Regions from separate parts of the Paenibacillus sp. LjRoot153 genome, predicted to be linked through region 3. Evidence: riboswitches for the same ligand, from Rfam matches in the RefSeq annotation. Region 3 holds a riboswitch; each other region holds the start of a gene.
The links. Region 3 has a riboswitch for cyclic di-AMP ahead of ACSQ8P_RS33790 (C40 family peptidase). Riboswitches for the same ligand answer to the same signal wherever they lie in the genome.

Region 1: it holds a riboswitch for cyclic di-AMP, as region 3 does, so the genes downstream of both, ACSQ8P_RS04265 (C40 family peptidase) here and ACSQ8P_RS33790 (C40 family peptidase) in region 3, are expected to answer to the same signal.
Region 2: it holds a riboswitch for cyclic di-AMP, as region 3 does, so the genes downstream of both, ACSQ8P_RS06195 (ABC transporter ATP-binding protein) here and ACSQ8P_RS33790 (C40 family peptidase) in region 3, are expected to answer to the same signal.

The regions. Positions count from the first base shown of each region.
Region 1 is NZ_CAXUQH020000001.1:918,174-926,118, forward strand. Features, by position in the region: gene ACSQ8P_RS04220 (GyrI-like domain-containing protein) at 1-480, shown strand, start outside; gene ACSQ8P_RS04225 (hypothetical protein) at 532-981, shown strand; gene ACSQ8P_RS04230 (AIM24 family protein) at 1,008-1,706, shown strand; tRNA gene ACSQ8P_RS04235 (tRNA-Gly) at 1,809-1,883, shown strand; tRNA gene ACSQ8P_RS04240 (tRNA-Arg) at 1,890-1,966, shown strand; tRNA gene ACSQ8P_RS04245 (tRNA-Pro) at 1,987-2,063, shown strand; tRNA gene ACSQ8P_RS04250 (tRNA-Gly) at 2,082-2,152, shown strand; gene ACSQ8P_RS04255 (acetylxylan esterase) at 2,571-3,518, shown strand; gene ACSQ8P_RS04260 (GNAT family N-acetyltransferase) at 3,583-4,104, shown strand; cyclic di-AMP (ydaO/yuaA leader) riboswitch at 4,229-4,391, shown strand; gene ACSQ8P_RS04265 (C40 family peptidase) at 4,395-5,282, shown strand; gene ACSQ8P_RS04270 (hypothetical protein) at 5,468-6,127, shown strand; gene yyaC (spore protease YyaC) at 6,495-7,028, shown strand; gene ACSQ8P_RS04280 (ABC transporter ATP-binding protein) at 7,098-7,945, shown strand, end outside.
Region 2 is NZ_CAXUQH020000001.1:1,404,764-1,412,708, forward strand. Features, by position in the region: gene ACSQ8P_RS06175 (response regulator) at 1-153, shown strand, start outside; gene ACSQ8P_RS06180 (beta-galactosidase) at 193-2,253, opposite strand; gene ACSQ8P_RS06185 (AraC family transcriptional regulator) at 2,396-3,226, shown strand; gene ACSQ8P_RS06190 (hypothetical protein) at 3,270-3,632, opposite strand; cyclic di-AMP (ydaO/yuaA leader) riboswitch at 4,008-4,173, shown strand; gene ACSQ8P_RS06195 (ABC transporter ATP-binding protein) at 4,289-5,173, shown strand; gene ACSQ8P_RS06200 (ABC transporter permease subunit) at 5,180-5,977, shown strand; gene ACSQ8P_RS06205 (ABC transporter permease subunit) at 6,004-6,798, shown strand; gene ACSQ8P_RS06210 (5'-nucleotidase C-terminal domain-containing protein) at 6,885-7,945, opposite strand, start outside.
Region 3 is NZ_CAXUQH020000001.1:7,765,363-7,773,307, reverse strand. Features, by position in the region: gene ACSQ8P_RS33815 (ABC transporter permease subunit) at 1-827, shown strand, start outside; gene ACSQ8P_RS33810 (ABC transporter permease subunit) at 824-1,780, shown strand; gene ACSQ8P_RS33805 (methyltransferase domain-containing protein) at 2,049-2,942, shown strand; gene sugE (quaternary ammonium compound efflux SMR transporter SugE) at 2,991-3,311, opposite strand; guanidine-I (ykkC/yxkD leader) riboswitch at 3,402-3,504, opposite strand; gene ACSQ8P_RS33795 (MSMEG_1061 family FMN-dependent PPOX-type flavoprotein) at 3,574-4,185, opposite strand; gene ACSQ8P_RS33790 (C40 family peptidase) at 4,325-4,795, opposite strand; cyclic di-AMP (ydaO/yuaA leader) riboswitch at 4,799-4,937, opposite strand; gene ACSQ8P_RS33785 (hypothetical protein) at 5,105-5,923, opposite strand; gene ACSQ8P_RS33780 (M1 family metallopeptidase) at 5,968-7,945, opposite strand, start outside.

The DNA of each region.
Region 1 (7,945 bases), 6.8 Mb from region 3:
GCGCTGTATACGGTCGCCTACGGTGTTAAGGGACATTACAAGAAGCTGGAGAAAGACTTCACAGTAGCGAAGCTAGAAGGGCAATGGTGGGTAGATGGGGATCCCCGAACTGCCTTGGAGGTATCGAGGGAAGAATGGCACTGGAAGTTATTGATTCGTATGCCAACGTATGTGTCGGCTGAGATCGTAGAAGAAGCGCGCTCAGCAGCAATGGCCAAGAAAAAAGAGCTTAAGGTTATTGCGGATGTTGGGTATGAAACTTTGCATGAGGGACTCTGTGTCCAGATGCTGCATGTGGGACCGTATGCGACAGAACCGGAAACACTGGCACAGATGGAGCATTTCATATCGCAAGAGCAGCTCAGTTACCGTGGACTTCATCACGAAATTTACTTATCAGACCCGAGGAAGATTGATCCTGCCAAAATGAAAACGATATTGCGATATCCAGTTCAAGCGATAGAAGTGGTGAAGGGGTGATTTTTGCTGTAAAATAGAAGATAATGTCGAGAACGGTGGGAGTGAGTGCAGATGCGTAAAATAGCTGCAATTGGACAAGCTGTGGTTGTCCTCGTGATCTTGTTAGGTTTGCTGTATCCGGCACCTTCCGCCCACGCTTCTTGGTTCGATCGGATCAAAGATATTTATCAATTGCCAAGCAATGTGGAGCAGATCCAGAAGGATTATGAGGATACGAAGCAGCAATTGGAAGAACAGAAGGACAAGTTATCTGAGGCCGTCAGACAGTCACAAGAAATCGAGGATCGTCTCCTCAGTCAAAACGAGGCACTTAAGAAGGACAACGAGCAGTTACAAGAACGCTTGAAGGCCATGGAACAAGTTGCGTTAGACAAAGATAAACGTAATCGTAAAATCATCTACATGATCATTACGGCTGCGGCATTAGTAGTAGGCTATTTCTTGCTTGGACGCGTGTTTCGTTTCTTCGTATGGCAGAGAAGGAAGCGTGGGATGCGCTAACAGGATTGGCGAGGAGGTTGTGTGGTTTGGAGATCATCTATGAAAATGCAAGCTCACAAGCCAGGATGGCTACGCTGCAGCTTCTAAAGGGAGAGGCTGTGCATGTGCTGCATCCCAACCAAATTGTTGCGTTTCAGGGAAGGCCTGAGCAGCGTGAAGACGCATTGATGAAGCTTCCTAGTATGTATAGGAAGAAGCGGTTGATCCAATCACGCATACTCGGTCCTGGGCGTGTGTTAATGGGGTTGCCAGAAGCGTATAGTTTGGCTGTCGTGCCGTTGGAAGCCGAGGCCGATCTATTGTATGAATTTCGTCATGTGCTGTTTTATACGGAAGGTGTGACGTTTACAACGCATCTACAGAGTGTGAAGAACACGTTGATCACGCAAGATTTAGTTAAAATGCAGTTTCACGGCCCCGGCAATCTAGGTTTGCTAACAGCTGGCCCTATACATCACATGGCCCTGGATGCTGTGGAGCCTCTGTATGTTGATGTCAGTTGTCTTGTTGCCTATCCGCGGCAGGCTAAGCTGCGCCTCTGTGTATACGGCAACACACTGGCAAGCCAGCATATGAATTATCACTGGGAGATTACAGGGCATGGTCACGTACTCATGCAGCCATGTAAGCCTGATCCCAAATTGGATGAGCATTTGAAATCAGATAGCATACTGCGCCGTATAGCAAGGGAAGTTCTTCCATTTGGCGGAGTTTTCATCAAATAATAAAAAATATATAAAAATAGTTGCATTTGTTCTAAATACCTGATATATTATTTCTTGTCGCCTCTGAGAAACACATGCAGAGCGAATGAGAATTTACACCATGCGGAAGTGGCTCAGCGGTAGAGCATCGCCTTGCCAAGGCGAGGGTCGCGGGTTCGATCCCCGTCTTCCGCTCCAATATTTGCGCCCTTAGCTCAGCTGGATAGAGTATTTGACTACGAATCAAAAGGTCGGGAGTTCGAATCTCTCAGGGCGCGCCATTTACACTTTATCTTCACTACGGGACGTAGCTCAGCTTGGTAGAGCACCTGCTTTGGGAGCAGGGGGTCGCATGTTCAAATCGTGTCGTCCCGACCATTTTAGAATTTTTTATATGCGGGCGTAGTTTAATGGTAGAACTTCAGCCTTCCAAGCTGATCGCGCGGGTTCGATTCCCGCCGCCCGCTTACAATTAAAAGGACCGCCTTCGGGTGGTCTTTTTTCATTGTATTAGGCAGGGATGAGAGCCCGTAGAGGTTCGACCGTCCGTGAACACTTCGTTGAATAGGCTGAGTAGGACGAGCGTCCAAATATACCACTAGTTGCTTCCGTAGGAAGCCTTATAAATCCGAATTTGGAGTATTCCCGCCGCCCGCTTACAATTAAAAGGACCGCCTTCGGGTGGTCTTTTTTATATTTACAATACATGTGGAAGAGGCCCATGAGGGTTCGACCGTCCGTTCGCAGATCTGAGAACATGGAAACATAGGAGATAGAAATAAACCCTACTTCTGCTGAATTGGGGTTATTTTTTCATATTTTCCAATAGTCATACAGATGTATCTAGGTTAAAATGGGAAAAACATGCAAAGGGGACTTACCGAAATGAACGCTATTGAAAATCGTATTCATGGGTTACACCAGTATCATTCGGAGTTAACGGCGACTGCTGATCTGGCTTCATTCTGGGAGCGCGCCTACGCTGAAGCAACACAAGCTGCGTCCTATACAAGGGAGCCGGTGGCATCACCTTTTGTACAAGCGGAAGTGAATAAGATCGTCTTGCAGGGTGCTGCGGAAACACCGATCCATGCTTGGTTGTTACTGCCTAATGCAGAGAGCAAGTCTAAGAAGGTACCTTGTATTGTTACGTTCCCAGGCTATACTGGCTCCAAGGGGAGACCCGAGGATCATGCAGCCTGGTTGCTTATGGGGTATGCGGTACTTGCTGTTGATGTACGCGGGCAAGGCGGCGATAGCGGCAACCTGCTGCCACAGGAGACCGGCATGACGAGGGGATGGATTACACAGGGTATTCTCGATGCTGAGACGAGCTATTACCGAGCGGTTGCGATCGATTCCTTGCGTGCAGTGCAATGTGCGTTAGAGCAGCCAGAAATCGACAGTGAGCGAGTATTCGTATATGGCGGAAGCCAAGGCGGAGGACTTGCCCTACTCGTGACCGCGCTTGAGAAGCGCATTCGAGCAACAATTGCCCATGTGCCGAACCTATGTCACATGGATCTAGGCCTGTTGCAATCCGTTAGCTCACTAAGTGAGGCAGCGGAATTCGTTACTCGTTTCCCAGAGTATCTGCCTGATGTACTGCGGACAGTTTCTTATTTTGATATCATGAATCTAGGTGATCGTATTCAGCAGCCTGTTCACGTTACGGTAGGGTTGAAAGATACGTGTTGCTTACCAGAGGCGATTTTCGCTGCGTATAACCGAATCGAATCTGCACACAAATCCATTGAAGTGTACCCCTTCATGGGGCATGCGACACCTCCTGGATCCCATGCAGCAGCACATGCTTTTTTCTCAAAATGGTAGGGACTGAAGTAAGAAGCTTCCCGGTTGGATAACCTATTGCTAACTTGAAGGGAGGTGCTGACAGATGGAAAAAGAAGATTCATTTGAAGATGTATTTGAGCTGATGGAAACGGCTTTTCCTGTAACGGAAATAAGGACGTATGAAGGTCAGCGGGCGCTGTTATCTCATCCCAATTATAGAATCGATGTCGAGAGAGATGTTCATGGGCAATTGCTTGGTTTTTTGGCAAGTTGGAATTTTAGCACGTTTCGATTTGTGGAGCATATCGCCGTCAACGCTGCCATAAGAGGTGGCGGGATTGGTAAAAAGATGCTGACAACGTATATGAGCAGTGCTACTACACCTATCGTACTTGAAGTCGAGCCTCCGAATACCTCAGATGCTACGCGGAGAATTGAATTCTATAAGCGCTGCGATTTCCATTTGAACCTATTTCCTTATGCGCAGCCTCCACTTAGAGAAGGGCAACTGAAATTGCCTCTCAACATCATGAGTTATCCAGGTCCATTGACGGAAAGTGAGTTTAATTCCTGTAAGCATATATTGTTTACCGAGGTGTATAAGCAGCCTGTAAGCTTGGTGTGAAGCGATTGTGGAAGAGACAGCTACTCTGTATAGAGTGGCTGTTTTTGTGCGGTTTTACATAAAAGGAAACACTTACCTATGCGCAAAAGTTGTCAGCCTAAAACGAACTATGCTAGTCTAATATAGACAAAAAATGCCGAATCTCGGAGCATCGAAAGCTCTGGTACGGGGGACTTCTTTACTTGGGGTGAATGAGTGCTCAGTTAGTCTTAGGCTAATGGGGCGCACTAGGGAAAACCTCTTCCCGAACCCGTCAACTAACCTCGGAGGCTTCAAGGAGGCAAAACGTTTTGAAACTTTTTACCAAAAGCTTTATTTGTTCATGCGCTCTTCTAAGCGCAGCCATTTCCCTGTACGCCGCTCCATCCACGTATGCAGCTGCCCCAGACACCTCTTCGGTAAAGGTTCAGGTCAATGATGAATTGGTGCAGTTCCCGGAAGTACAGCCGTTTATTGATACGGAAGGTACACTTCAGGTGCCACTACGTGTGTTGTCGGAGAAATTAGGTTATCAAGTGGGATGGGCGAAGGAAGGCGATGAAGTCGTCGTCACGCTTATGAACAAGGAACAGGCGATTCAACTCACAACGGACGAAGAGAAAGCGATCGTGAACAGTAAGTTAGTTGAATTAGAGAGCAGTCCAACTTTGGTTAAGGGAAGTACTTATGTCCCACTACGCTTTGTTACAGAGACGTTTGGATCTGCGATTGCGTGGAACGATGCGAATAAAATCGCCATCGTGGAAGAGGACGGTAAGTCCCACAAGCCGGCTTGGATAGCACCGCCGCAAGCAGCCCCAGCAGCGAAGGTCGTTCAGCCATCCGTTTCAGCTCAAATTATTCAAGCTGCAACGACTTTTAAAGGAACGCCTTACCGATGGGGAGGAACAACGCCTAAGGGCTTCGATTGCTCTGGATTCGTTCGTTATTTATACGAGGCCAAAGGCATCGAGCTGCCACGCACCTCTGTGCAAATGTACGATCAAGCAGGGGCGAGAGTGACGGATTTGAAAGCGGGAGACCTTGTCTTCTTTGCTTCCGGTATCGTCAATCATGTGGGCATTTACATTGGAAATAATCAATTCATTTCCTCGACAACGTCCGTTGGTGTAACGGTTGATAGTCTAGATAGCTCCTATTGGGGCTCAAGATATGTAGGTGCCAAACGCGTGCTATAAGGTAGTTGCGAAATCAAGTATAAGCAAGCTATGTAAGAGCGTATGTTCGCTATGTCTTTCTACTTTGAAAGCAAAGCGGCAGATGCTCTTTTTTTTACGCGTATTTGTGCGATTTTTATCGAATTTTTGAGAATTATAGCCTATAATGGAACAATGGTTGGAAGAAAGTAGGTGACGCGTACGGCATGCAAGTCAGTGTCTGGAAAAGCTGGTTTCATAAAATTAAATGGTCGGGTCGAACAGATCGCATGTATAACGTGGAAACGGGTCCTGCCATACCGGAAGACATTCGGGTCGTGATTAAGCAATTTTTTCATACGTATAACCATTTCAAAGGGGCTAGGCAATTCCAAACGGATACGTTTATTAAAGAAGTATTTTACGCGACGAAGCAAGATCCGAGGGATCACCGCTCCATAGATGAGATGGAAACTTATATTCAGAGTAAGAATGTTAATCGATTACGACTGAAATCCTATGTGATTGATGAGTATTTACGTGTTGGTGAGAAGGTGTGTATGATCGGTGTGACACGGGAGTTTAGCAATGCACATCGCAATCGTGTGCTTTATTTTATCATACAGGAAGAAGGCACTTGGCGGTTTCATCATATCGTGAGATCACATCATGGCAAAATTCTTGAGAAATTTCAGGTGAAGGAACAGGTTGGATTTGTGGTTGGGGATGATAAGGTAGCGCTACTCTTTCTAACTCATGCAGATTCGGCGGATGCTTCCACCTATATGTTGGGGGATTATGTTCACTCGGAAGGCTATTTGGAAGTGGAGCAAGAGATTAGCGGTCAGCTCTATTATCGCATTGTTCGGATGAATCGCGTACATTAAGAAGGTTGAATAGCCAGATCTATAAGCGGCATGTTCAAAAAATCCGGTTTTAAGCACCGAGGAGATTGAAAGAAGATAGGAAATGAGGAGCGGAGTGTAGTGTAAGCTACGTGAGCACCGGAAGTTCCGGCTGAATTCAATATTCGATGTCGAATACGCTTCATGAACTACTTCGTGATCAAAAGTGGAATTTGTGAACAACCTCTATAAGCGGCATGAATAGGCTTTGCTCGGTCGTCGAGTAACGCTTATTTGGTGTGCGCGAAGACAGAGTGTGCAAGTGGACACAGCCCACCTCCATATGAAAGAATGGAACTATCATGCGTCAGGTGAAGGTTAGGTCTACATGCCTGAAAGGGAGGCAAAGATGGAGAAAGAACCGATGGAGCTGCAAGAGCAGTTTTGGAAAAAAGTAGATGGCGAGCAGTTAGGGCAGGTTCTACAAAAGATTGCACTGAGCGAGGGGCTGGAGCCTAGTCGGCTTGCTTTTGTGTGTATAGGGACAGATCGCTCTACAGGCGATTCACTAGGTCCGCTAGTGGGAAGTAAGCTTGCAGAGCTAGGCTATCCACACGTCATTGGCACGCTTGCAGCACCGTGTGATGCCACTAACTTGGCCATGCGTTTGGAGGAAATTCCACCGAATGTTGTCGTTATTGCGATAGATGCTTGTTTGGGACGGAAATTGAGTGTGGGTTTATACCAATTGTCGAACCAACCACTGGCTCCAGGAAAATCAGTAGGTAAAGATTTACCTCCTATTGGTGATTACACGATTGCGGCGATCGTGAATGTGGATGGACCTAGACAGTACAATGTACTACAAACGACTTCGTTATATCATGTGATTCGGATGGCAGAAGAAGTAACCCGTGCAATTGTTTATGCAATTCCTTTGTAGCTGAGGGGCAGCAAAGAGGAGAAAGATCGGAGTGATTGGTGAGTGATCGGACCAGGTGGACCAGGGGGAATGGGGCGGCTTTCCGACCGGAATCGTCCAAAGGCTAAGTTGAAGGATGTATCGGTACGAAGGATTTTGTTATTGTTCAAAAGGTATTGGGGACAGCTCTTGGTGATTATCGGCTTGGCGCTGCTTGCGGCAGTGATGGGGTTGATCCCGCCTCTAGTCATGAAGGAAATTATTGATACAGCAATTCCGCAGGGGCGTGTTCAGCTATTATCTGTGATGGCGCTACTGTTAATCGTGTTGCCTGTCTTGAGTGGCGTAGTTGGCGTATGGCAGAACCATCTCAATACCAAAGTAACCCAAGGGGTTATACGGGATTTGGGGCAGTCGTTGTTTCACAATTTGCAGCGGCAGTCGATGTCGTTCTTCACGGACGCGCGATCTGGCGAAATTGTTCAGCGTATCACAGGTGATGTGCAGTCTGTACAAAGTGTGGTTACATCTATTGTCGTCTCTTCGATCACGCAAATTGTCATTGTTTTCACAACAATAGGTATATTGTTTGCGTTAGATTGGAAGTTGGCGATCATATCGGTGCTTATCCTGCCACTTTTCGTACTGCCTGTGAAAAAAGTATCCAAGCTGCGGAAAGACTTACGGATTGAAACGCAAAAGGTGCGTTCCGACATCACCTCGCAGCTGAATGAGAATTTCGGCATTTCGGGTGCGTTGTTGACGCGGATTTTTGGCAGAGAGAAGCAGCAAGAGCAAGAATTCACAACGATGAATCAAAAGGTGATGGATCTCGAGCTGCGGCTCAATCTTGTTGGCCGTTGGTTCGGAATGGCAACGAGCACGTTAGGGCCGTTAGGCACGGCTATTATTTATATTTATGGCGGTTACTCCGTCAT
Region 2 (7,945 bases), 6.4 Mb from region 3:
GATGAAGCTGTTAAGCTCATGAATGAAACGGACTGGAAAGCTTATCAGATCGCGGAAAAAGTGGGGATTAAGGATCCTTATTATTTTAGCCACCGATTCAAAAAGGTAACGGGCGTTTCGATTCAAGAATATAAACGAACCTCACAGATATAGAAAAGGAACCAGTGCTTAGCGCACCGGTTCCTTTTTCCATCATAGTTCGAAAACCTTCACACCATAAGGAGCTATCTCCATCTCCCCCATACTAACCCGTTCACCTTCCAACAAGTCTTCCATCTCCTTCAGCAGATTAGCTTTGACTGGTTTGTCGGTGTAGTTCAGGATAAAGGCAAAACGACGATCCTGTTTCACGCGGATGGCAACCTCGACCTCAGGCGGCAGCTCTGCCCAACCTTTAGTGGCAGGCGCAATTCCAAGGCGGCGGATCAAGGCATCCGCTACTTCGCGGCTGAATGCGGCCCCGAAATAATAGGCTTCACCGCTGCCATAAGGGTTGCGGGTGAGGGCCGGTTTGCCTGTATAATAGTCGCCGTCAAACAGGGCGAGTGTTTCTACGCTGTCGTTCTCTGGCAGGAGAATATCGTTGTACAGACGGGCAGGCATGCTGGCTTCGCCGCCACCATCGATCCAGCGCATGTTAGGTGTCGCTGCTTCGTTCACGATGAGCGTAAAGTCTTCGACCGTGACACCGCACAGTTCCGCGACGAGACCTGGGAATGGCGTCATTCGACAATGTCCGCGTTGATCTTTATAACCGGAGCGGGCTCCAAAAACCAGCTTGCCGCCTGCGACTACATATTGCTTAAGAAGTTCCGCCGTTTCCTCCGACATAATGGCTGGATGCGGATAGATGAGCACTTTGTAACGAGCAAGGTCATTTAGGGTAGTCTTATTCTGCACATACAAATAGTCGTAAGGGATATGGCTGAACTGCAGGGCTTTCCCCCAGCTGTATTCACTCTCTTTTGTTAGCGGACCATGGTATTGGTCAAGTTCCCCATCCCACTCATTGTCATAATCGTGAAGAATAGCCACTTCCGCTGTGAAACGAGATCCGGCAATAACCTCTCCGATTTTTCCTAATTCTCGGCTAATTGTTGCGGCTTCAGCAACCCTTCGGTTGGGACGGTTATGGTAATCGTTGATCCCATGCCAATAAATTTCGGTGCCAAATGTTGCCGTTCGCCATCTGAAAAACAGGACCATATCCGCCCCGTGAGCAACTGATTGATAGGTCCATAATCGCATTTGGCCTGGTTTTGGTGCTGATTGTCCCATTGTGTTCACCCAACCGCCAGGGCCTGACTGCTGCTCCATAATGCAGAAAGTAGGTGAGATCGAACGTACCTTGGTGAGTTGGTTGGAATTGCTGCGATCCATGAGCGGATTCTCGCGATCGGCATCGTTCCAAATGGTTGAGAAGTTCGGATACGAGTCGAAAGAAAAGAAGTCCAACAGTTCATCCGTCATGGCATGGCTATCCAAATGGCCAAACATGCCGTTCGTTGTGATCCACTGAGCTGGGGCAAGCCGTCGCAAGATGTCTGCCTGTAAACGGGCGAAGGATATGGTGTTATCCGAGATAAATCGCTTTTCATCCAGCGCTTGATGAGGGTTAGCGGATTTGCTAGGCGCAGGGCGAGGTAAATGCACTTGCTCCCAGTCTGAATAGCTCTGATTCCAGAAGACGGTTCCCCATGCCTGATTCAATGCGTCTAAGGAACCGTATTTCTCCTGCACCCATTTCCGAAACGCTGTATGGTCGGCTTCAGCATAGAAGACGTTCACTTCGCAGTTAAGCTCATTGTCGATCTGCCAGCCTACTACGCCTGGGTAGTTGGCATAATGAGTTGCCATAGCCTCGGTAATCTTCGCGCAATATTCGCGGTAAACAGGGCTGCTGTAATTGTAGTGACGTCTCAGCCCGTGCTGATACTGCACACCCTCAAATGTAGCATTCAGAATTTCCGGATATTTATAGGTCATCCAAGCGGGCGGTGTTGCCGTCGGTGTACCCAGAATGACTTTCAGTCCATGCTCGTGAGCAAGATCAATAGCGCGGTCGAACAGATCAAAGGCATAAACCCCTTCTTCTGGTTCAAAAAAATTCCATGCAAACTCACCCATTCGCACAATGGTAAAACCGATTTCTCGCATTCTCCTATAATCGTCAGCCCACATCTGCTCCGGCCACTGCTCAGGGTAGTAGCACACACCTAGGTCAAATTTCTCTCCCGGAATGGTTTTTTCCATGATGAACAATATCCCCATTTCTATTGGTATAGTAATTTCTTGTTGTTTAAAGTTCTTTATGTATTCATTATATTTCTTTATAATAGAATGTATATAACATCATTTTGCTACATGTATCAGATTTTTGCGTTTTGGAGGGCACATGAGAATTCATTATGTATTGTCTGAACCTATGTACAAACACTACACGGTGTATCCGGATATGATTGGTCAATATGCGGAATTCCCCGAACATCAGGAGTGGCGGATTAAGGGGCAGCTGCAACAAGCAAATTTACATATTGTGTTAAGCGGTAAGGGATATGTCAAAGCGAACGGGAAGGAATTTTGCCTGGAAGCAGGACAAGGCTTTTATTACGGGGCGGGCCTCGAGCAGGAGTATCGAACAGACCCGAACGATCCTTGGCAAGTATTCTGGGTGCACCTTGCAGGTGAAGGACTCGACAGGCTATTGAACGATCAAGGTACTTCAGCTGTGTGGTTGTTTACTTACGGTGATGTACCCAAACTCAAACAAATGACCGGGGGCTTATTGGAGTTGGCATCCCCTTATGATCGGAACGAAGTGCAATTGGCTGTAAAGCTCTATGAACTGCTTGCTGAGCTTGCCTTACGTGCGGAGACACATGGAACGGCAACCATACTGGATAAACGTGCACGGATGAGAGAGGTTGCGGAATATATTCGAACTCACTGCACGAATCCGCTAACGCTCCTGCAGATGGCCGAGCAGGCAGGCTTCAGTACCTATTATTTTAGTCGGATGTTTCACGAAGTGATGGGGCGGACTCCGATGGTGTGGCTGTTTGAATGTCGTCTTGTTGTAGCCAAGCAGCTGCTTATGTCTACCGAATGGACAATTAAACAAGTCGCAGAGCATATCGGATTTTCCCAGAGCAGCTACTTTATTGCGCGCTTCCGGGAGCATACCGGACTGACTCCACAGGAGTATCGGCGGGTGTATAACACGTAAAAAAACCTTCAAGTAAATGAAGGTTTTTTGCGGGCCATTACGGCTAGAGCGTGACTCTTTTGAAATTTGGAAAAGGCTTGGCTGCTTCAGGAAGCGACGAAAGGCTTACCAGCTCGGCAACTTTCATCATGTTTTCCCAAATCGGCCATACTTTCGGGGACGTATGTGCTTGGTCCTTGGCCTCCTCGGATAACCACTCGAATATTTCAATAAGCGTTCCGTCTACAGATTGCAGCGTTACCGGCGGGAATTCCGTGATAAGCCCTTCCTCGCGAAGCACAGGGATGTGACCTTTGACAATCTCGGCTAGTTCTGCTTCTTTTCCTGGATGGGGGCGGTACAACGCCATTGTAAACATGCTTGAATTAGACATTCGAATCCGCCACTTTAAAATAATAGATGCCATTTATTGGAGTTAGTATATCAGATTGATTTCATCGTTTCCAATGGTTCGAATTGACGTGATTGTCTTAGGCAGCCACTTCACAGGACTTTATTCCCGAAAGAGCACTAATAAGTAGCAAAGTATGGGATAATCAACGTCACCATTAAATGTATACGCTTTCATCAACTACCAAAGTCAAATCTGCATAAATTAAAGGCGAATCTACGTTTTACATTCTATTGAGAACGGCGTAAGATTCATTACGACAAGTTGATTTTTAGTGAGAAAACCTCTATCGAAGCCACTCGAAGATGAGCGACCGCGTTTAGAGCTAGGTTTTATCGCCAATAAGAAAGCTATTTTCGGGAACCGAAAACTTATACTTTCTTATGTGGTAAAAAGAAACCACTTAATTCCCAGTAGGGAAACGGGGGAACCAATCGAAGCCGTTCCAGCAACACATGGCTTCATGGGGTGAATCCTGATGCTCGCAAGCATTAGGTAGGACGCTCTCAAGTCCGAATCCGACAGCTAACCTCGTAGGTGCATTGAGAGAGAACCGCACACTCGCCTTCTTATGTGAAGAAGTCCGAGAGTAGAGATTCTCTGCTCTTAGGGCTTCTTTTTGCTTGTCATTAACCCAATAAATTACATATATTCCACAAGGAGGATGCGTCATGCATGCAATTGAAATTAATAATCTGACCAAAACCTATGGGAACGCAAGAGGCATTAAAGACGTTAGTTTTTCGATTGAAGAAGGGGAGATCTTTGGTTTTATTGGACCGAATGGTGCTGGGAAATCAACAACGATTCGAACGCTGCTGTCGCTGATTTTTCCCACAAGCGGCAGTGCCAAAATTTTCGGGAAAGACTGCATCCAGTTTGCGCCTGAAATTAAGAAGGAAATCGGGTATTTACCGTCGGAAGTTTTTTATTATGACAACATGAAGGTGATCGACCTACTCAAGTATTCAGCTAGCTTTTACAAGAAGGATTGCACCAAAAGAATCAAAGAGCTTGCTGAAATCATGGATCTGGACGTTACGAAAAAAATTGATGATTTATCTTTGGGAAACAAAAAGAAAGTGGGCATCGTTCAAGGGCTGCTGCACGATCCTAAGCTGATTATCCTTGATGAACCGACTAGTGGACTGGATCCGCTCATGCAGCAAAGGTTTTTCGAATTGCTTGAACAACAGAATAAAAGGGGAGCTACGATTCTTTTTTCCTCTCATATATTGAGTGAAGTTCAGCGACTATGTGATCGAGTTGCGATTATTAAGGAAGGCAGGATTGTAACGGTTGAGAAAATCAGTACGTTAAAAGAAAACAATTTCAAGCGATTTAAAATTGACACGGCAGAAGTGCTCGATCCTACTTTCTTCAAAATGAACGGGGTCAATAACATTGATGTCCAAGGCCAAACAACCAGCTTCTTATTTAAAGGCAACATTAATCAAGTCATGAGAAAAATTGCTGAAATTGAAATTGATAATCTATGGATCGAAGAGCCTGATTTAGAGGAGATCTTCATGCACTACTATGAGAAGGAGGCTTAAGGTGGGATGAATATATTCCTTCATGAATTGCGAGCTTATCGAAAATCCACGATCACGTGGACGTGCTCCTTAATTGCAGTCATCGTATTATTCCTATCCCTTTTTCCTTCTGTCTCTAAGGATTTTGCTGAGTTCTCTAAGGTATTAGAGGGATATCCCGAAGGTGTCAGGAAAGCGCTTGGTATTCAAATCGAAACGTTCGGCACCCTGCTTGGGTTCTATATCTATATCTTTATGTACATTACACTTTGCGGAGCCATTCAAGCCATGGTTTTGGGAACATCTATCGTCTCGAAAGAAGTTCGTGAGAAAACAGCAGACTTTCTTCTTACGAAGCCCGTAACGCGGACGAAAATATTGACTTCCAAGCTATTAGCAGCAGTGGCTTCCTTAGTGATAACGTGTGTGATCTATATCGCCGCAGCCTATCTAATGGCACTTCAAGTAAAAACAGTTGATTTCGATGTGAGCGTATTTCTATTAATTTCATTCACGTTACTGTTTATCCAGCTCATGTTTCTAGCTATAGGATTCATCATTTCAGTCGTATTTTCTAAAATAAAAGCCGTCTTATCCATCAGTCTTGGTACGGTGTTTGCCTTTTTCGTTATCGGAATGGTCGTTGCCGTAGATGGGGAGGGAGCTAAACGCTATTTCTCGCCATTCAAATACTTTAGCGGGAAATACATGCTGGAGCATGCGAGCTATGAAACACCTTATGTCATTGCAACTATCGGAATTATCGTCGTTTCGATAGCTGCGTGCTATTTCATTTACACGAAAAAGGATGTTCATGCCGTATAAACGCGGGTGAGAGGAGGGAACAGCCAGTGAATATTTTTTGGAGAGAACTAAGAACGTATCGGAAATCGATGATTTTTTGGAGCTTAGGACTCATTTTTCTAGTGGTCAGTGGCATGAACAAGTATCAAGCAACGGCAGCTAACGGACAGATTAATGATCTTATGGCCGAAATGCCAAAGTCCCTTCAAGTGATCATGGGTGGAGGCGCATTAGATTTATCGAAGGCAAGCGGTTATTTTGGCATCTTGGTCTTATATTTCTTGTTAATGGCAACGATCCATGCGACTATGCTTGGGGCCAATATCATCGCGAAGGAAGAGCGGGACAAGACGGCAGAGTTTTTATTCGTGAAGCCATTATCGAGGCATGGAATCATCACTCGGAAGCTGCTAAGCGCTTTAGTGAACATTGTTATTTTTAACCTCGTGTCATGGATTTCGAGTATGTTGATCGTTGGGGCTTACAGCAAAGGTGAGGCTGTCAATGGTGATATCTCCATCGTCATGCTGGGCATGTTTATTCTACAGCTGCTCTTTCTAGTCATTGGAACGTCCATTGCAGCCGTTTATAAAAATGCCAAAAAAGCAGCCTCACTGTCAACAGGCATCATGCTCATCACGTTTATTTTATCCATTGCCATTGATTTCAATGATAAGCTGGCATTCTTGAAATATGTAACCCCGTTTAAATTTTATGAGGCGAAAAATATCATGTATGGTGGTGGATTTGATGCCGTGTATGTCATCATTTCGGCAGTTGTAATTGCCATATTAACGGTCGTTACTTATGTTTCCTTTCAAAAACGGGATTTGCACGTTTAGAGATAGAAAAAGACCTTCACCCTATCCATAGCTGGATGCGGGCAAAGGTCTTTCTCATTTAATGAGGTTAATAATAAAATGATAGCTTATTTCTTCAAATCCAAACGCACATCGCGACCATCATCTTGTACAGACAGCTCTTTACCCGCAGCCTTGAGGGAATTGACGTGATTTACCCAAGCATCCAGCATGATGGCGCCATCTTTCCAATCCTTCACTTCACCGAATACCGTAAAGCCATCGCCACTGCCAGTAGCCATGAAATCATTGGTTGTTACTTTGAATGTACGATCTGTATTCAACTTGCCATCGACATAGATCGGTGTACCATCAGTCAAAGTGATTTTGGAGTACTTCTCACCTAGCGGCTTCGTGTTATCCCATTCAACTTTCAAACCTGAGAATTGAATAGCTGGAAGACTTGTATACTTGTCCGTAACTTCGAGTGCTTTTTTGATTTGTGCAGCAGTCATTGTACCCGTTACGTTGTAATTGCCAAAAGGGAGTACTTCAAACATTTCGCTATAAGTTAGCTCACCTTTGTCAATATCCGTGCGAATACCGCCAATATTCGTGAAAGCGATATCGGATTTCTCAGAAGCGCGCATCGCATCTGTGATGCTGTTGCCTAACTGTGTTGCTCCGTCGCGGTCAGCCCCGCCATTAGTAGCAAAACGGAAAGATTTACGATTTAGCGGCTCTGCAACTACGACTTCTACTTCGCCGGATTTCGCAGAAATTTTGGCTTTATATGCTTCAACCGTTTGGTGAATCTCTGCGTCAGCTGTCGTTAAATTCGTATATGTTTCAAGCAAGCTTGCATTGGAGGATACGACTTGCTTGGTGGATTTGTCTACAAAGAGTTGAATGTGCCCAACCGCGTAAAGCCAGCTTTGAGCCTCAACAACTGGAATGCCATTCACGATTCCGGCTACACGCATGTGGGAGTGACCCCCAACAATCGCATCTAATGTGCCGTTCCCAGTGCCTTTTGCAAGATCAGCAAGCTCACTAATGATTTCAGCGGATTTTTGGTTTTGCTCACCTGGGAGGTGAGAGGTAACCATGATGATATCGACGCCTTTCGCGCGAAGCTCGGCTGACAATTCTTTGGCCAAAGGAACTGGATTTTCAAAGGAAAGGCCTT
Region 3 (7,945 bases):
AAGGTGTCCTGCGATCCTCGGTCGTTCTGCTAGAGAAGCCTATCATTTCGTGGCGCTATTATGGCTACACCGTCAAGGATCAGCTTAAAGGCTTTTTGCATGGTGATTTTGGGAAATACCGAGATCCCTATACGCGTAAGGAAGTGCCGATGACGACAGCGATTCCTAAAATGCTGCTCAAAACCTGCACCTATTTCATCCCAGGCTTGCTGCTCGCAATCTTACTCAGTATGCTATTAGCTCTATGGGCTTCCATATCAAGGCGAATCGGCGTCGTGCTGGATGGTATTCATGCGCTGCTTGTTGGATTACCGGACTTTTTCCTGATCGTGCTGATTCAATTGGCGGCGATTTACGCGACTAAGCTCCTCGGTCACTATGTGTTGCTGATTGTTCAAGTGGGAGACAGAACGCCATTCCTCATTCCCTTTCTGACGATTGCGTTGATACCGTCGGTGACGATTTATGGGACACTTCGCGTCGCAATTGCACGGGAACTGGGGCAGGATTACGTTGTAACTGCACTGGCTAAAGGATTGACTCGGCGCGAGGTACTCTTCTCGCATGTGCTCCGGAATGTAATGGAGGATGTGTTGGCTATTTTGCCAAGAGCTACGACATTAGCCCTTGCAAGTATGGCAGTTGCGGAGGCGATTTGTGGCATTGGCGGCTTGGGGGGCTTCATCATTCTGCCAATCTACCAGGGGACCACTTCGATGTCTGCGATCTGTGTGGTGCTTGGTGTGGTTGCCATGGCTTTTCATATCCTGTATGCACTGCTGCGGAAGAGGTTCGTGGTACGTGCGGAGGAAGTGGCTAGACCATGAGAAAACGTCCTTCTACCGCCTTTTATCTATCCATCGCAATTTTGGCGCTATTCCTGCTGGTGATGGTGTTCGGGTCCTGGTTGAAGCCGCATGGCATTTCGCCAGAGGACAAAATCAACATGATCCAATACCAAGAAGACGGAAAAACCAGATATGCAATCCCGCCGTACGCACCCAATAGCACTTTCCTGCTTGGAACCGATCACCGTGGATTCGACATGCTCAGCTTACTATTGAATGGGTTAAAATACACATTAGGCACTGCGCTTGGTCTGACCTTACTTCGTTTTGCCGTAGCGTTACCCTGGGGATTGTGGAGCGGGACGACGGGGAGAGGGCGAGGTTTTCTCCGATCCTTACAATGGGCGGTTGCCGCAGTGCCGGCATTTATTTTCCTCTATCCGCCGCTAGCGGGGATGTATTACGGGTTAAGGCTCGATCTTGGGGCCGAAGCGGATCCGCACAACAAGCTGTTGTTCAGCATTACTTTCATTATCTTAATTACACTGATTGGCATCTTCCCGCTGGCACATCAGATCGCAGATCGGACACGCTATTATAGTGGCAAAATGTTTATTGAAGCATCCCGCCTCATGGGTGGTTCGTTCTGGCATCGGACGCTTCGGCATATTTTCCCGTCGATGCGGAATGAAATGATGTTCATCTTCTTAAGCGAGTTTATGCAGGTACTGTTCTTGCTGGGGCAGCTAGCCGTATTCAATATTGTGCTCGGCGGTACAGAGACGATCGGCGACGAGGAAGCCGGCTTTCAGATTACCATCAGCACATCTGGGGAATGGTTATCGTTGATCGCCTACGGCGCACGTTATATCCGGCTGCACCCGTGGATCATACTCAGCGCAGGCACAAGCTTCGCAGCGTTGTTCCTATCGCTGCAATTTTTCTTGAATCAGCTCAAACGCCGCTATGGCGAGGAACGTCAGCTGATGTAATAGAGTCGAGCGTCCATCCGATGGGTGGGGCTCGGCTTTTTTGTTGGTTGTGCAGGAGGAGGAGGAGGGCTGCGCCAAAAGTACAGCTAAATTCACACATTTACGCCGAACGTGTGGGATATTGAGGAAATAGATGGAGTTTTTCCATTTAGATCAGAAAAGTGGTTATAAACGAGACAAGAATTTAAAATCTACTCATACAACATAATAAATGTTAACATGGTACATATTATGTGTTAAAATTCAACTATAAGGAGGCGAGCTAACCATGGATGACAAACAAGACAAAACGAAGCGACTCTCGGTATATTTGCCTGAGAAAGTGAAAGCAGAGTTAGAGCAGATGGCGGATGCCACGGGCCTATCGATGACACAGCTGATTGTTATGGCGACGCAGGGGCTGCTTGCGAATTATGCCTCACAAGGTGGCGCGATTTTTGCGGATCTGCTGTCAGCGAGGCATCGCATCCTGCACGAAGTGAAGGAGAAGCAGACGCTTTTGGACCAGGAAAAGCTGAGCATGCAAGCCTACTACGGCGCACGGGCAGAGGAGTATGAACGGATTTATCACCGCGAGGATGCGGAGTATCAACAAGAATTGGCGCTTCTGTCTGATATCCTGAAGAAGCAAGTGGAGGGACGCCGTGTGTTGGAAATCGCTTGCGGCACAGGATATTGGACACACATTGCCGCAGAAACGGCGACGCAGCTTGTTGGCGTAGACATCCGCCCAGAGGTGCTGCGCATCGCGGAGTCGAAGTCATGGCCGAAGGGGAATGCGGCCTTCAAGGAAGGAGATGCGTATGAGCTCTCCGAGATAAGAGGGGAGTTCGATTACGGGCTGGCGAACTTCTGGTTCTCGCATATTCCGCGGAATCGGATCGACAGCTTTTTACAAGGCTTCCATGAACGATTAGGCAGCGGAGCGCAGGTTTTTATCGCAGATAATGTGTATGTGCCTGGCAGAGGCGGCGAGCTCATTACCCACGAGGATAGCGAAGACACCTACAAAAGACGCGAATTAGCCGACGGCTCGAAGCATGAAATACTTAAGAACTATTTTACCTACGAAGAGTTGAATGACATTTTTCGACCCTTGTCACAGCATTTGCGCATCTTTGTGGGAGGCAGCTTCTGGTATGTGAGCTATACAATCAAATAGCCCAGCGTGTGCGTGACCCAATCGCAAAGAATTCGTCCTCGACGGATCTTAGTGCCCTGACGTAAACTTTAGTCCGAGCACACCGACCAAAATTAAGACCATAAACAAGATTCGGGTCAAACTGACCGGTTCATCGAGGAAAAGCGTACCTATGATAATCGCACCGACAGCACCGATGCCGGTCCAGGCTGCATAGGCTGTTCCAATCGGAAGAGTTTTCGTTGCTGCAGCTAAGAAATAGAAGCTAACGATCATACCTAGAATTGTAACAATGGACGGGACAAGTCGCGTGAAGCCATTGGAAAATTTCAATGAGATGGCCCATACTACCTCAAATACACCTGCAATGACTAGAAATAACCATGCCATAATGAAAACACTCCTTCATGTGGGGAATTTACGATGTCAGTGGCACAAAATAAACAGAGAAAAGCCCGGGAATATCGCACTGTTGCGATAGACTCCCGGGCTTTTCTCCCTCCGTGACCACAGCATATCTGCTGTGTGTTTTCCCTTGGACCAGCCAGCGGTGATGCGCCGCGGAACCCTAGAAAACGACATGACGTTATTATAGGCTCGCTAACATGCCATGTCAAGTTATATGTTTTAGCTAACTAGTTAGTTTATATCCTTATTCCTCTAGCGCTATGTTGTTCAATGCCAGATGTGCACGGAACATATCCATGGCATCGGGCTGTTCTTGTTCGGGTACCCACGTTGCGGAATCCCATATCTTTGATAGCTTAAGGGCACGACTGCAGTGCACGAAGCATTCCTGCACCTCAACGCCGACAGCGGCAATAGGTGATTTCCCATTAAGCTGCATAGTCGCAAGGAGCTCTTCATCTCTCGTCAGCCAAGCGCGTCCATTGACGCGGAGCACTGTCTCGACCCCAGGGATGATGAAGAGGAGGCCCACTTGCGGGTTGGTCAGTAGATTATGTATGGAATCTATTCGGCGGTTTCCGAGTCTTTCTGGATAAATGAAGCGGTGCTTATCGAGAACGCGAACGAAGCCTGGGCTATCGCCGCGGGGGGATACATCACACAGTCCATTCGCACCCGATGTAGATAAGAAGAATAAAGGTGATTTGGCGATAAACGCTTGGGCGTGCTCGTCGATTTGGTTGATAACTTTATTTTGAACTGCAGGATGAGGCTCTCCAATATGATCTCTAATTTCATCAATGGATCGAATGATGCCGGGAAATGGGGGTGACGTACTGTCTTGTATATTATCCATGCGTTTTTTCCTTCCTCGGGGCTGATGCGCCCTTGGTTATATGTAGTAGTATACGCAGATAGCCTTGTTCAAATGAATGAAGCCCTACAAACCGCTCTTACGAGCAAAGCTTGCAGGGCTTCATTCTGTGCCGAGAATATTACTTGGATTCAGCAGTTAGTTGATTGTAGATATCATCCCATAGAACACGTCTGGCTGATACGTACCGCTTCGCATAATAGGATTCGCTCAACTTATTCTTAACAACACCTTGATTAGTAGCGGAGTGAACGAATTCACCATTACCGAGGTACATCCCTACGTGAGAGATGCCGCTGCCATCTGTGTTGAAAAATACAAGATCGCCCTTACGAAGATCACTTTTGTCAACCCAGTAGCCTTCACCGTTTTGTGATTTGGAGCTGTGTGGAAGGTCGATGCCGAACTCGTCGAACAAGTAGGACGTGAAACCAGAGCAATCGAATCCTTTGGTTGTCGTTCCTGCCCATCTGTAAGGAGTTCCAACAAGCTCGTCTACCGCTTTATCCATATCGGATGCTGCGAAAACGCTTCCTACACTTACGCTCAAAAACAAAACAAGACTAAAAATAAGACCAACAACTTTCTTCAACTGCTTGTCTCCTTCCGGTGCCTACGAGGTTAGCTGGAGGGTTCGGTTGAAGGTTCCCTATGATCCCTGTCTTGCAAGATCAATTCACCCGGAGTGGTTCCCCCGTTTCCCCATAAACTGAGGAATTCGGCATGAAAAATTTGGTTTTTTGATGCTAGTCCTTTTAATTCGTCATAAAAAATGAAATTCCTCTTTTTTTATAAGAAATAAGGCTGAAAAATAGGCGAATCGTTCGGAAAATAGACAAAAAAAAGCCCCTTTCTCAAAGAGAAGGGGAGAACGCTTGTCTATTCGCTGTTTTGCTGGATATTAATTGGATATTTTGGCCGAAAGAAGCTGATATTGGGACGAAATGCCCCAAATTTGGATGAAAATGTGGAAGAGAGGATACAACTGATAAATAATCAGGGCTACTAGTCCTGCCCATAGGTAAGTGGCCGTGACTGTGACCCCTGCCAAAAGTCCTGTGAACAGTAATAGGATGATGGCAAGTCCGATAATCGGCAGCGAATATCGAAAGAAAGAGAAGATGGTAGATAGGATACCCAGCTTAGCCGCGATGGCGAATTGCACATACATAAACAGCAGCTGCAGGAGAAAACCATAGACCATTAAACTAAGTATCCAAGGTAGAAGCTTGAGAACAATCTGCTCGTAGGAGCCGTTATGCCCTAGAATATAAGCGGCTTTCGGAATAAGCCAGATGAGTGGGAAAAGCGTTAGCGCGATACGGATCAGGTAGACGAGCAGGAAAGGGAGCATGAGTTCCTTCATCCCGCGAAAGAAACGATAACCGGCATTCTGATGAGCGTGTGTGAGTGAGTAGTAGACACCGCCATTTAAGAGAGGCGTCAGCAGCATGCGAGCACATAAAAGTACAGCAAGCCACATTAGATAAGGATAGCTGAGATCTGTTTTAATTAATTGAAACTGGCTCTCTGCTAGGAAAATCTGCAATGCCTGCTTGGGTTGCTCAGCGCCGGGGAACCGATGCATGAGAGGGACAAGAATACCTTGTACAAGCTTATACAGGAGAATACCCCAGCCCATTTGATATAGGAATAAGATGATCGTGGCAAAGGGCTGAGCCATAGCTGCCCTGAAGCCTGATTTGATATAGGTGGCCAACGAGGGTCCCTCCTCAGAGTTTGTCATGAGACGTAAGCCAAGTCCTACCAGGCGACTGAGCCGAATATGGCTTGCAGGAACTGAATAATGCCGAGATTCCACCGAATTTGCCACTTCGTATTTAATTGCGTTTGATAAAAGTTGTTGATGTGCTTATTTTCGAGAATGAGCGTGTACTTGGGATCTATGCGCACCCAGTCGACAGGGGAGGCATGCGTTAATTTGAATTCAATGCTGCCTTCCTTGCCATCCCATGTTTTATCTAACGTTGTACCATCTGTGAAATGGAACTGAATCGGTACTTCCGGTGAGTTACCCCCATGCTTCATGAGGCGAACTGTGCTTTCGTAAGTCTCGGATCCCTTGATGCCCTGAGGCTTTATATGAACACTTTCGACGGAGTAATCCATCATCATATCGCCATAGACATACTGATTAAAGAAGTCATTCCAATTTGTTTTGCTGACATCCTCCACGACCTGTTGGAAATCCTTCGTAGACGGATGCTTGAACTGCCACTTTTGGAAATAGGATTTCATGATACGATCCATCGTCTTGGTGCCGACTTGCTGCTCAATCGCTTTCAGCACGAGCTTGCCACGCGTGTACACATTTTCAGCATATTCATCATGTCCTGTGTAAGCCCATGCATTCTTCTGCAGTCCATTTGGTGAGGTGATATAACTGGATTCGACAGGCAAATTAGGTGCTTCGCCGTACTCGGCTTCCATAACTTTATCCTCTGCATAAGAGGTGAAGCCTTCATCGAGCCATGCTTCTTCGAATTCATTGCTGGCAACGAGGCCATAGAAGAATTGGTGACCGATCTCATGGACGACGACGCGTTCCAGTTCTAAGTCTGGATCTTTGTCGCTAGCTCCCCAAGCGGTGACTAAGGTTGGATATTCCATGCCGCCAGCGCCATTCCCGCCAGGAGGGGGTACTACAATAGAAAGGGTAGAATATGGATACGTTCCGTACCACTGACTGTAACGGGAGAGTGCTTTTTTGGCAGCATACATGTAACGATCCTTTAAATCTTGATGATTAGGATCCAGATACAGCTTGATTTTGACGCCTGGAATTTGTGGTGTTGAGAAGGGCTCTTCCACATAGACGAAATGAGGAGAGGCCGACCAAGCGAAGTCATGTACATCCTCGGCATAGAATTGGTATGTCTTCGTGCCCTTGTCCGTCACAGCAGGCTTAACAGGAAATCCAGTAGCTGCCACAATGTAATTCGCGGGCACCTGGATTTTCACATCGTACATGCCGAAATCTGCATAAAACTCGGAATTTCCGTGGTATTGGTGGAGATCCCAGCCAGGCTCAGCCCGTCCCCTAGTTCCCTTGCGCTCATAGGCGGCAACCTTCGGGAACCACTGTCCAGCCATAACGAAGTCATCGACATACCCCATTCTGGCAAAAGCTGCAGGCAGCTTAACAAGGAACTCGGTTCTGATGGTTACACGTTCGCCAGGCCCGACAGGCTTGGATAACGGTATTTTGAGTAGCGTGTGGTCATCCTTATTACCGTCATCCGGCTGAACGAATGACATCCGCTTGGTGAGGTCATCACCCGAATCCGATTTCACGGAGAGTAGTTCCATACTGCCGCTACTCTCATCTTTCGCTTCATCTTCCCGCAGCTTTCCACCAGATTCGCGCATAAATGTCGTTTTCTTCGAAGCGAACGCATTGGGATAGAGGTGGAGATACATGTCTTGTACAGGAACTGAGCCAGGATTTTCCCATGTGAGTGTTTGTTGTCCTTGGAGCTGTTGGGTTTCTGGTGTGTAGGCAACATTCATGTGATATTCGGCAATACGATAACTAAGTGGTGTTGAGGTTTCTAATGGTTTGCCATTATCTGCAGGCTGCATGTCCGGTGTCTGAACAATGGGAACATCTTTAGAGACGACAGGAACAGTCCCTCTTGGTGTGGAGGGGAGCAAGGTGTTCGTTATTAACACTGCGCCGGCAGCAAGGAGCATGACAGCAAACCACTGTACCTTGCGGCTA